DNA from 4 places in the Neobacillus sp. Fa239 genome. Region 4 is predicted to be linked to each of the others. Evidence: riboswitches for the same ligand, from Rfam matches in the RefSeq annotation. Region 4 holds a riboswitch; each other region holds the start of a gene.
What was found. A riboswitch is a leader RNA that binds a small molecule or an ion and turns the genes downstream of it on or off. The one in region 4 is predicted to bind S-adenosylmethionine.
Positions count from the first base shown of each region.

Region 1: linked by a shared signal. The riboswitch ahead of ACZ5XR_RS11860 (ACT domain-containing protein) and the one ahead of ACZ5XR_RS22620 (methionine biosynthesis PLP-dependent protein) in region 4 are both predicted to bind S-adenosylmethionine.
Region 2: linked by a shared signal. The riboswitch ahead of ACZ5XR_RS03255 (methionine ABC transporter ATP-binding protein) and the one ahead of ACZ5XR_RS22620 (methionine biosynthesis PLP-dependent protein) in region 4 are both predicted to bind S-adenosylmethionine.
Region 3: linked by a shared signal. The riboswitch ahead of metK (methionine adenosyltransferase) and the one ahead of ACZ5XR_RS22620 (methionine biosynthesis PLP-dependent protein) in region 4 are both predicted to bind S-adenosylmethionine.

Region 1 is NZ_AP041611.1:2,469,089-2,472,340, forward strand. Features, by position in the region: gene ltrA (group II intron reverse transcriptase/maturase) at 1-74, shown strand, start outside; gene ACZ5XR_RS11855 (hypothetical protein) at 261-647, shown strand; gene ACZ5XR_RS11860 (ACT domain-containing protein) at 836-1,444, opposite strand; SAM riboswitch class I at 1,557-1,662, opposite strand; gene ACZ5XR_RS11865 (stage V sporulation protein S) at 1,978-2,250, shown strand.
Region 2 is NZ_AP041611.1:702,074-705,325, forward strand. Features, by position in the region: gene ACZ5XR_RS03250 (methionine ABC transporter permease) at 1-168, opposite strand, end outside; gene ACZ5XR_RS03255 (methionine ABC transporter ATP-binding protein) at 158-1,198, opposite strand; SAM riboswitch class I at 1,275-1,378, opposite strand; gene ACZ5XR_RS03260 (methyltransferase) at 1,583-2,191, shown strand; gene ACZ5XR_RS03265 (threonine aldolase family protein) at 2,207-3,252, shown strand, end outside.
Region 3 is NZ_AP041611.1:4,447,630-4,450,881, forward strand. Features, by position in the region: gene asnB (asparagine synthase (glutamine-hydrolyzing)) at 1-268, opposite strand, end outside; gene metK (methionine adenosyltransferase) at 393-1,595, opposite strand; SAM riboswitch class I at 1,798-1,951, opposite strand; gene pckA (phosphoenolpyruvate carboxykinase (ATP)) at 2,239-3,252, shown strand, end outside.
Region 4 is NZ_AP041611.1:4,557,050-4,560,301, reverse strand. Features, by position in the region: gene metC (cystathionine beta-lyase) at 1-731, opposite strand, end outside; gene ACZ5XR_RS22620 (methionine biosynthesis PLP-dependent protein) at 731-1,843, opposite strand; SAM riboswitch class I at 2,005-2,120, opposite strand; gene ACZ5XR_RS22615 (lasso peptide isopeptide bond-forming cyclase) at 2,521-3,252, shown strand, end outside.

The DNA of each region.
Region 1 (3,252 bases), 2.1 Mb from region 4:
AAGCAAAAGGTGAGGAGTATTTCACACCTCACCGTGTCCAAAAGATGCAAAATGGCTGGAATGCATCCTCTTGATTAAATTGTAACATTTGGTAAGCCGTATGCCTTAATAGGGCACGTACGGTTTGATAAGGGGGAAGCCTTGAGAAAGGTTTCCCTACTTTATGCTTGTTGAGCTAACGAAGCAGAATAGTTGAACAAGGAAAAACAAGATTTATATTGAATTTTAGAAGAAAAGACCAATGTAATAGGTGAATAAAAATGAAAATAATAGTAGTCAAGTATATTAAAGAATTAGAAGATGGTTATATTGTAAAGTTTAATTCGCCATATGGCAGTGCCGAAGGAAAATGGGTTGGAACTAAACCAATATTGAATTTCGAATATTTTATAGAGATTGATATTCCAGGAATTCTGGAATGGGGAAAGCAAATTATTGATATTGATGAAGAAATTAGCCAAATAACAAGTGATGATAATCATATTTATTTATCAGGAGTATTGGAATCGGTTGAATCTGATGGATTTTCAGTCCTGAGAATGGGAAGTAACATAGTCATTTTCGAATTAACTGGAAACAATTATCCTATTGGTTCATATGTAAAAATTGCAACAGAACAAATTTCGTTGTTTGATACCAAGATATAGATACTTCTTATTAAGCTATTCGAGTGCTTGTGGTTAAGAACGGGAACGCTGCGGCAATCCCTTTTTTATTGGACTAAATGGCAGGTTAATTTAATAGGAAGATATCGTTAATGAAAACAAAAAGAAAAGGAGCATCTATTAATCATAATTAGATGCCCTTTTATTACCTGTTGGAAATCATTAATATTTCAAACTGACACACTTGCAAAAAATTCATTATGGATTGCTGCAACAGCTCTTTTTTCATCATGAGCCTTCACGCCAAATACTAAACTTATCTGAGATGGTCCTTGATTCATATGTATCATTTCAATATTAATTCTTTTTTTTTCAAGAGCCCTCGTTGCTCTGGCAATGCTGTCGACATTATGATGCTTTTTTCCTCCGATAAGCATAATTAAAGCAAGATTACGTTCAATAGTCACTTTATCTGCCGAAAGTTCCGTACTAATACGTTGTATTAGTTCACTTTCTATTATCTGATCTAATTGATTTTCATGTAAAACAAGATGAAGAGCATCAACCCCCGTCGGTATATGCCTATAATAAAGTTGAAAATCTTCAAGGATCTGAAGCAGCTTTCTTCCAAACCCAACTTCTTTATTCATTCTATACTTGTTGACATAAATACTACAAAAATTATTTTCACTGGAGATTTCGACTACTGGTTCAGTTTTATTATCATAAGTATTAGTCATTTTAGTACCTGAGACTGCAGGTTGAGTTGTATTTTTTAAGTTTGTTTTTACTAACGTATTTGATGCTAATGAACTCTCTCTAAAGTTTACACCCTTCATCTCATCGTCCCCTAATAGTCATTAACTTTTTATTATTTCCTCGTTTATATTACAAACACAAAAAAACCTCTTCTATAATAAATAAGAAGAGGTCATAACTATTGCATTCCTCCCCTTATCTTCCAGAAATAATTCTGTAGAAATTGGCACCTTTTCAAGTAAAACTTGAAGGTTGCTGGGCTTCATAGGGTCTGTCCCTCCGCCACTCTGGATAAGAGTTTTTAATATTCGGACTTTAATTATTTATAATAATATATCAGAAGGATAATTATTCGTCAATCCTAAAACTAGTACATTGGTAAGAAATCATTTGATAAAATGCGTATTGCCCTTGTTAAACTAAAGGGGGCATTCCTTTAACAAGGGATGCTTAATTTTTTATTCGAGTAAAGGGGCAGGATAACACAAAAAAGATTAAAGGAATCAGTTCAATAGTTCTGCTTGATTTGAATTTGAATATTATTAAAGATACGTTAATTACATTCTTTCTAGTGATCATATCAAGCGATTATATAACAGGGGGAAAAATTTATATGGATAATGTATTAAAAGTATCATCAAAGTCAAATCCGAATTTAGTTGCAGGTGCAATTGTAGGTGTATTAAGTGAAAGAGGAAATTCAGAGATTCAAGTGATTGGAGCTGGTGCTTTAAATCAAGCGATTAAAGCCATTGCGATTGCAAGAGGATTCGTAGCTCCTAGCGGTGTTAATCTGGTTTTTGTTCCTGCATTTACAGATGTTTTAATCAATAATGAAAATAAAACAGCAATCAAATTAATTGTAGGTCCTAGGAAAAAAAGATAGATCTGCGTTGAGAAGATCAATAAAAGAATTAAATAAAAAAAAAAACATTCACCTAATAATATATTAGCTTGTTGTTCTAACGGGTGCTTGTGCGGCCGAGCATAGGTCGTATCATATAACGGGTGGGATTCCCGCCGAGTAAGAACTAGCCATTCGCTCGTAGCGAGTCTTGGAGGGCTAAAGGTAACTTTAGTCTTTAAGCGTAGACAGTTAGGTGGAGCAGCCGTCAAGGCTGAGAATCTTATGGAGTGAAAGTCTCCTGTCATCAATTGACCGATTCGGATGACTAGCATATCCAATGCGTGGGGAGGTAACGAACTACGTTCTGCTTGGAAGTAAAAGTCACGGCGGCCTATTCTACACAGAGAGAAAAAGGTCGGAACAGTCTGTGTGGCGAGCAAACACAGAGGCCAGAAGGATTTAACGAATACTGCAATCCCGAAATCTACGCCCCTCTAAGAAACTGTTCGAGGGATGTTTTGCATAGCCTCGACCTTTGCCTAACGGGGGAAGACCGATGTCTTACGGGAAGAAACGGTCAAATGCACCGTAAGAGCAGCCGGGGTATGGGTTCTGGCATCTGTGGAAAGATTCTCAGAGATAACGACGGGAAGGTCCTACTTCAAATTGGGAAGGTACTAACCAATAAAGACCTATCATATAAGAGGCTAATAGAAAATGGTAGGATGATTTAGGACTGGCGCATGAGGTCGTAGTAGCGATGAGGGAAGGGTAATGCCTTCTTAAGTGTAAGAAAATTGCACTTCCATCAAGGTAACACCTATGTTGGAGCGAAGGACCTCTGGGCACTTGGGCAGTCAGAACTTCAAAGACACTGAGCTTTTATTATTTGTTCATAGACTAGCATACAAGTAAACCAATAGTTGATGGGGGAATATGTGTACCAACATTTAACCCTGCGGTTATTTGGGAAGGCGAGTATGTGATGCAGTCCAAGGTCAGAACCGGACTCGGGAAATCCGACCGTCCGGGATCGTAGGG
Region 2 (3,252 bases), 1.9 Mb from region 4:
GAATAGAATATTATTCTGCAAAATGCCGTTCTCTCTTGTAATTACCAGAATCACACCTATTGGAATTCCAATAATGACCGAAATAATCAGAGCTACAACGACCATATAAAGTGTTTGATCAATTGAACTTAAAAACTCTGGCCAGAACCAGGACCAATCAAATGGCATCTTCAGACACCTCCTTAATAACAGCTTCATTGTCTCGAATATACTGAACGGCGCGAAGAATTTCTTCTTTATCACCTTTGAATTCAACAAGTAAATTTCCGAATGGCTGACCTTGAAGCTCTGTTACCATCCCGTGAAGAACATTTAAATCGATTGAAAAGTGCTTTGCCGTATTTGAGATTAATGGGACATTGGTTGAATTGCCTTTAAAAATAATTCGGTAAATGCCATGGGAGCTTGACTGGCTGCTTTCATTAATTAATTTTTGTACGGACTTTGGAATATTATCGTTTAAGAAGGTCCTCACAAAGCTTCGGGCGATCATTGTTTTTGGCTCAGTGAACACGTCGATGACCGATCCTTGCTCCGCGATGGTCCCGTCTTCAATAACCGCAACTTTATCGCAAATATCACGGATGACATTCATCTCATGGGTAATCATTAAAATGGTTACGCCAAATTCATCTCGTACCTTTCGTAATAACTCTAAAACGGCTTCGGTCGTGTTTGGATCAAGTGCCGATGTAGCTTCATCGCATAGGAGAATATCAGGGTCAGTTGTCAGCGCGCGGGCAATTCCAACTCTTTGCTTCTGACCACCGGACAGCTGATCTGGGTAATGATTCATCCGATCCTCCAAGCCAACAAATGCTAGTAATTTTGTGACTTTCTCTTTAATTTCATTTTTAGGTGTGCCTTCTAAAATAAGCGGCATCGCCACATTGTGAAAAATCGTTTTCGAATTTAATAAGTTATATTGTTGAAAGATCATGCCAATCTTTTTACGCTGCTTGCGTAAATCCTTTGGCGCCAAGGATAAAAGGTTTACTCCATTGATGAGCACTTTCCCGGAAGATGGCCGTTCCAGCAGATTTACACAACGAATCAGTGTACTTTTTCCTGCCCCGCTGAATCCTACCACACCAAAAATTTCACCTTTCTCAACGCGAAGGTTAATTCCTTTTAAGGCACTTACCTTTTTCTCTTTGCCTTTTCCATAAATTTTATGTACATCGTCTAAAACAAGCATTATATCAATCCCCTTTGTTTGCACCTATATACGAAAAAGCCTCTTTCTTCAATCAGAAAGAGGCTTTTCTATCTCAACCTTATCTTTCAGAATGAAGTCACTCTGCAGGAATTAGCACCTTTCATTAATGAAGGTTGCTGGACGTCATCGGGCCTGTCCCTCAGTCTCTCTGGATAAGTTATTCAGCTGTTTTTAACTTATTTATGATGTTAATAAATTATTAAACTATTGTCAATCTTTTTATTTTAAAAAAATATTAGTAATCCGATAATTTTAATTTCAATTGATGATTTTTTAATTTTTAGTAAATCTATTGGCATTATTTCAGAAAAATCATTTATCATAATAGATAGAATCCTACTTCACCTGAATAGAGGTCAAGCAATGAAAGAAAAGTTTTTAGATGGAGTGCTGAATATCAAAACGGGAGGAGAACAAAAGGGATTTATAACCTCATTGCACTATCATCGCTACGAGCCGACACCTTATAGTGCCCTTGAAACCTTATTTCACCAATATGAATTGAAAAGCAGTGATCATATCGTTGATTTTGGCTGTGGTAAAGGACGTTTAATTTTTTATATTCATTATTTATGGAATGCCAATGTGACCGGCATTGAAATGAACCAGGCTCTCTATCAAGAGGCTGTCCAAAATCAAAAAAATTATCTTAAGAAACACATTGATGCCAAGAATAAAATACACTTTTATTGCTGCTTGGCGGAAGAGTATGAAATTAGATCGTTAGATAATTGCTTTTACTTTTTTAATCCATTTACCATCCAAATTTTTATGAGAATCATAAAGAATATCTTACTTTCTGTGGAGAAGTCCCATCGGGAGATAGAACTGGTTTTATATTACCCTTCAGAGGATTATATTTATTTTCTGGAAAATCAAACCCCTTTTGAATTCAAACAGGAAGTTATATTGCCGGATTTATATGAACATAATTCAAATGAACGATTTTTAATCTATAGGTTGTCTTATTAGAGGGAGAGAATTCACATGAACGAAAAAAATCCATTATTAGAAGCATTTAAGCAAACCACGTATCAAGTGGTCGGGCATGACCCAAGAGACATTCAAACATTACTAGCAGCTTTCAATGATTTTGATGGTTTGCAGGAAAGCGATATCTATGGGAAAGGAAAAATAATCGAGGAGTTCCAAGAGAAGATGGCTGATTACTTAGGGAAGGAGACAGCTGTATTTTTTCCTAGTGGTACGATGGCCCAGCAAATTGCTTTAAGAATTTGGTGTGATCAAAAAGGAATAAAGAAAGTCGCTTACCATCCGTTATGCCATTTGGAAATCCATGAAGAGGACGGATTAAAAGAGCTGCATCATATTGAACCGATTTTGCTTGCTGATCAAGACAGTTTAATTCAATTAGAAGATGTTGTTGGGCTTAAAGAGGATATTGCTTGTTTATTGCTTGAACTGCCCCAGCGTGAGATTGGCGGTCAATTACCAGATTATGAAGCTCTGGAATCGATTTCGGCTTATTGTCATGAGAAAGGAATCAAATTACACTTGGATGGTGCAAGGTTATTTGAAATTCTTCCCTACTATGAAAAGTCAGCTGCTGAAATTTGTCGTCTGTTTGATAGTGTGTATGTGTCATTTTATAAAGGAATTGGCGGAATTGCAGGGGCGATTCTGGCAGGAGAAAAGGATTTTATTGAGGAATCGAAAGTTTGGAAAAGGCGTCATGGTGGGGATTTAATCAGCCTTTATCCGTATATAATTAGTGCAGATTTTTATTTTGATCAAAGGATCGCGAAAATGGAGCAGTATTACCGGGAAGCAAAAGAACTTGCAGGCCATTTTAATCAATGTCATGCAATTAAAACACTTCCACTAAAGCCGGTTTCCAATATGTTTCATGTTCATTTTGATGCTCCAAAAGAGGAGATTGAAACCATTCTGGTAGAACTTTATGAGAAAAGTGATATTGGTTTAACTGGCAATTTGAAAGATACTACTAAGGGCACCTGTTTTTATGAAGCAAGCATTGGGGATCGATTTGGCAGCGTTCCAAAAGGAGATTT
Region 3 (3,252 bases), 110 kb from region 4:
GCTCTTCTCGCAATTCCACATAGTTATATACCTCACCATTAAAAATAATCCAATATCGCTCATTTTCATAGGTAAGCGGCTGATGTCCGGACTCAATATCAATAATACTTAAGCGGCGAAACCCGAATTGAATATGCTCGTCATAATAAAATCCATCATCATCCGGGCCACGATGGGTAATGATATCGTTCATATTTTTAAATAGATGTTTTTGATTTTCCCGGTAGCTTTGCGTTTGTTCATGAACGCAGCCAATAAAACCACACATGATTACCCAACACTCCCAATCTGGAATTCCAATATAATTAAGATATTATCCAGTTTTCACCTGTTTTAGAATCCTTAGTCAAATAAAAAGGGAGCTGCATGAAAAAATGCAACTCCCTGCTATATTATCGATTAGAAGCTTGTTCACGTAACTTGTCTGCTTTATCTGTACGCTCCCAAGGAAGGTCAACATCAATACGGCCAAAATGACCATATGCAGCCGTTTGTTTGTAAATTGGGCGGCGAAGGTTCAGCATATTGATGATACCCGCTGGACGCAGGTCAAAGTTTTCACTTACTAAATCCACCAATACCTCTTCACTTACTTTCCCTGTACCAAATGTATCAACCGAAATGGAAACCGGTCTAGCGACACCGATTGCATAAGCCAGCTGTACTTCACACTTTTCTGCAAGTCCGGCTGCAACAATATTTTTTGCAACGTAGCGGGCTGCATATGCCGCAGAACGGTCAACTTTTGTAGGATCCTTACCAGAGAATGCACCGCCGCCATGACGAGCATATCCGCCATACGTATCAACGATGATCTTACGTCCTGTTAAGCCGGCATCCCCTTGTGGTCCGCCAATAACGAAACGGCCTGTTGGGTTAATGAAATATTTTGTGTTTTCATCGATTAGTTCACTTGGAACTACCGGATTAATAACATATTCCTTTAGATTGCGTTGAATTTGCTCCAAGGCAATTTCAGGATGGTGCTGAGTAGAGATTACGATGGTGTCAATCCGTACAGGTTTATCATTTTCATCATACTCAACCGTTACTTGGGTTTTACCATCTGGACGCAGATAAGGAAGAATCTCTTCTTTACGAACCTCTGTTAAACGACGGGCAAGCTTATGTGCAAGAGAAATTGGAAGAGGCATAAGCTCTTTTGTTTCATTACAAGCAAAACCAAACATTAGACCTTGGTCCCCTGCACCAATTGCTTCAATTTGTTCATCAGACATTTGACCTTCACGAGCTTCAAGTGCCTGATCAACACCCATCGCAATGTCAGCTGATTGTTCGTCAATAGAGGTTAATACAGCACAAGTCTCAGAATCAAAGCCGTATTTAGCACGATTGTATCCGATCTCTTTTATCGTTTCACGGACAATTTTTGGAATATCCACATAAGTAGAAGTTGTGATTTCCCCTGCTACAAGGACTAAACCAGTGGTTACGGAAGTTTCTGCCGCAACACGGGCATTCGCATCCTTGGCTAAAATCGCATCTAAAATCGAATCAGAAATTTGGTCACAAATCTTGTCAGGATGACCTTCAGTTACTGATTCAGAAGTAAACAAACGACGTTTTGTTGACATCTGAATTCCTCCTAAAAATGAAATAATATGATACGGAACTCATTCCCTTAGTAGTATGAAGTTAATAGGGGGTTTTTATGAAAAACAATCCCTAGTGTATTTTCACAATGGAAATAAATGATTAGCGAATTAACTGCACAAAATACAAAAAACCTTTCCATTATGAGGAAAGGTTGAAAGCAAAAGATTTGCGCGCCTTTCACTCTTATCGTCCAAGGTCAAGCCTTGCTTCAGGTTTAGCACCTTTGCTCGGAAAATGTGATGGAATAATAAAGCAATTCCGTTGTTGATCATTTTCGTTGTTGCAGGTTGCTGGGTTTCATAGGGCCTGTCCCTCCACCAGCTCGGGATAAGAGAGTATCCGTTCAATTTTCAATCTTACCCCACGCTGTCGAACAATGTCAATAATTTTTTTGAAAAGAATCTTAATTAAAAATTGCCCAATCACTCATACTAAATTCGCATTGTTTCATATAAAAGAAGCATAATCCTATGTAAATTATCATTAATTTTGCCTAATTTTATAATTGTGGTATTGAAGTCAATTATTTTATTAATTAGTATAGACTATTAAAATAAATGTGTTATACTTTTTACCAAGAAGAGATCATTTAAAAAACTTAAAAAAGGAAGGATTCTTAAAATGAATTCAGTTCATATTCCAAACGGGTTAAAACAATTACTGAGTGAAAGCCATGTCCAGACCCAGTTATCCGTACCTCAACTTGTTGAAAAAATTTTACTCCGCAATGAGGGGACCTTATCCTCAACCGGTGCCATCCGGGTTTCCACAGGAAAATATACAGGACGTTCACCAAAAGACAAATTTATTGTTGTTGAGGAATCCACTAAAGATAAAATCGACTGGGGAAACAATCAGTCCATTTCCGAAGAAGCTTTTACAAACCTTTATCATAAAGTTCTAGACTATTTAAAAGATAAAAATGAGATTTTTGTTTTTAAAGGGTTTGCTGGTGCTGATAAAAAGACTCAGCTTCCGATTCAAGTAATAAATGAATATGCCTGGCATAATTTGTTTGTCCATCAATTATTTATTCGTCCGAATGAGGAAGAGATGTTATCCCATGATCCAGGGTTTACGGTTATTTCTGTGCCTGACTTTAAAGCGAACCCAGCTGTTGACGGGACAAACTCCGAAACTTTTATTATCATCTCTTTTGAACAGCGTACTGTTTTAATTGGCGGTACAGAGTATGCAGGAGAAATGAAAAAATCTATTTTCTCTGTCATGAACTATTTGCTTCCTGAAAATAATATTTTATCGATGCATTGTTCAGCCAATGTAGGGCAAGAAGGCGATGTGGCCCTTTTCTTTGGGCTATCCGGAACAGGAAAAACGACTCTATCAGCCGATCCTACCCGCCGTCTCATTGGCGATGATGAACATGGCTGGTCGGCTAACGGTGTCTTTAATATCGAGGGTGGCTGTTACGCGAAATGCATTAACCTAACGAGGGAAAAGGAACCGCAGATTTTTGACGCCATTCGCTTTGGTACAGTATTAGAGAATGTGACCATCAATCCTGAATCAAGGGTCGCTGATTACGATGATGGGACATTAACGGAAAATACAAGAGCAGCATATCCAATCCAAGCGATTGATAATATCATTCTTCCAAGCATTGCCGGTCATCCT
Region 4 (3,252 bases):
AGAACCAGCCAGGCGTCCTGAACACCAAGAACGGCACCAAAGGAATTTTGTAAGAAGCCAAGCCGTGCTGCTAAACTTTCATCTTTTACAACGGCAAGACCTGCGACAACATCGCTATGTCCTGATAAAAATTTTGTGGCACTGTGAAGCACAACATCCGCACCAAGCTCCAGAGGTCTTTGTAAAGCAGGTGTTAAAAATGTATTATCAACAAAGGTTAAGGCGTTCACTTCTTTTGCCAATTCAGAAATCGCTTGGATATCGGTCACTTTTAATAAGGGATTTGAAGGTGTTTCCACATAAAAAGCTTTCGTATTCGGCTGAATTGCCTGCTTTACTTGATGTATATCAGTCATATCCACAAAGGTATGTTCAATTCCGTAACGGGTTAATACTTGTGTTACCATTCGGAATGTACCGCCGTACACATCCTCGGTAATCACGATATGGTCGCCAGCTGAAAGCAGCAGGAACGCTGTTGAGATCGCTGCCATTCCCGATGAAAAGGCAAATCCTCTTGTTCCGCCTTCAAGTTCAGCAATCACCTCTTCCAATGCTTCCCGCGTCGGGTTCAAACTACGACTATAGTCATATTTGCCAAACTGATCAATATCAAATTGATGAAAGGTGGATGCGTGCTGGATCGGCACACTGACAGCACCCGTAACTGCATCAATTTTATGCCGATTATGAAGGAGCCTCGTTTCAAAACAATATGCTTCGTTTTCCATTAAACTCTCACTCCTTCTTTAATATTGGCAAATGCTAGCTCCAAGTCGTTAATAAGGTCTTCAGCATCCTCTATTCCTACAGAAAAACGCAATAAGCGATTGCAAACTCCTGCTGCAATTCGAACCTCTTCCGGAATATCTGCATGTGTTTGCGTGGCAGGGTAAGTGATAAAGCTTTCAGTCCCACCAAGGCTTTCAGCAAACGAAATCAATGAGAGTCCTTGCAAAAATGGATTGACCCATGTTTCCTCTTTTAAACGGAAGGAAAGCATTCCCCCTTTTCCGGGGTATAAAACATCAGTGACGCCTTCATGCTTTGAAAGGAATTCTGCTACTTGCTTAGCATTTTTTTCATGCTGTTTCATTCTAAGTGATAATGTTTTCATACCACGCATTAACAGCCAGGAGTCAAATGGACTGAGAACGGCACCTGCTCCGTTATGATGGAAGGCGAGCGCTTCACATAGATCTTTTCCTTTAGCAACAATGAGGCCTGCAAGTACATCATTATGGCCACCCAAATATTTGGTCGCACTGTGGATGACAATATCAGCACCAAGCTTGATCGGTTGCTGCAGAACAGGAGTATAGAAAGTATTGTCAACAATCAGCAATAATCCGTGTTTCTTGGCGATTTTCGAAACCTCGACAATATCCGATTGCTGCATGAGGGGATTCGTAGGAGTTTCAAGAAAGATGGCCTTCGTTTTAGGGGAAATCTTACTTTCAATCTCACTAGGACAACATGTATTCACATATTGACATGCCAATCCCCATTTTTTGTAGCCTTGCTCCAATAATCGGTACGTTCCACCGTATAAATCTTCACTAACTAGCCATTCATCCCCTGATTGAAATAAAGAAAGAATTGTAAGGATAGCTGCCATTCCCGAACTGCAGGCAAAACCTTGATCCCCGTCTTCCAAATCAGCAATCGTCTTTTCAAGAAGCTGTCGTGTTGGATTTCCTGTCCGTGAATAATCAAACCCTGTTGATTGCCCGATTCCTTCGTGGCGGTAAGCTGTAGAAAAATAAACAGGAGGATTCACCGTTCCTGTTACGGTTTCACTGCGATTTCCAATCTGAGCAAGCTTCGTTTCAATTTTGTACATTTCTAATCACTCCTCCTAGGTATCTAAAAAATTACTTTTTTATTAATTCTCCATAGTCTTATGTCTTGTTGATTCATCGCAGTAATCCGTTAAAGGGACAATATAATAAAAAAGCCTTCTATAAGAAGAAGACTTTTGTCAGTGTGACTGGTTCGTCATTCTTCTTATCTTGCAAATTAATTAATAATTTGCAGGACTTAGCACCTTTTCAATGAACAAGCCATTGAAGGTTGCTGAGGCGTCAAAGGGCCATTCCCTCAACCTCTCTTGATAAGAAATAAATATTTAGATTATTTATAAAATTTACTACAAATTGCGTGGGGTGTCAATTTGTTTTTTTAAAAATAAGAATTTCCGGTCAGAAAAAATAAACTAATTTATTTCCAATAAACTAGTTGACACCAAATAAAAGAGATGATAATTTTGATATACGGATTGTTCTTAATAAAGAACCTAATGATAAACAAAGCGATAAGTTTAGTAATATCTACTCGTTCATTTATCTGAAAATCAAGAGAGATTAATTTATTATTATAATTCTATGGGTAATTGTGCATTTGGTGTTCTATTTAAAGAACCTATTAATAAAGTTATAATTATAATTTCAAGATGAAATTTATAGCATAAAGCATGTAGAAATATACATACAGGCTTGTAAAGTTTGGCAGGAGGAAAAGATGAGCGCTATTGCTGGAATTTATCATTTAAACGATGAACCTATAAATCTTGAACATGGGATGCGAACGATGAAGGAATTGGAGAAATTCCCTGCAGATGATGTTCAAACATGGCATAGTGACAAAGTCTTTCTTGGCTGCCATGCCCAGTGGATTACCCCGGAATCCATTGGAGAAAAGCTTCCGTATTTTGATCAGGAAAGAAAGTTGGCCATAACAGCAGACGCAATTATTGATAATAGGGAAGAATTATTTGAAAAGCTACAAATTAAGAAATCCAAACAAAAATTAATAACTGACAGTGAGCTTATTCTACTTTCCTATGATAAATGGGGTGAGGATGCTCCAAAGTATTTAGTTGGAGATTTTGCTTTTGTGATTTGGGACGAGAGAGAACAGAAACTTTTTGGTGCTAGGGACTTTTCTGGAGCTAGGACACTATACTTTTATCGCAATCAACAATATTTTGCGTTTTGTACAGTCATATATCCACTATTATCTTTTCCTAATATAAAAAAAGAATTAAATGAAAAGTGGCTTGCAGAATATCTGGTAATTGGCGGAATGATTGACGCAGTTGATGCCTCAAAAACTCCTTATAAAAATATTGATCAGATTCCTCCGTCCCATAGCTTTACAGTTAAGAAAGGCAATATTAATTTAACTAGGTATTGTACTATGACTCAAGGGGTAAGGTTGAAATTAAAGTCAGATGAAGATTATATTGAAGCT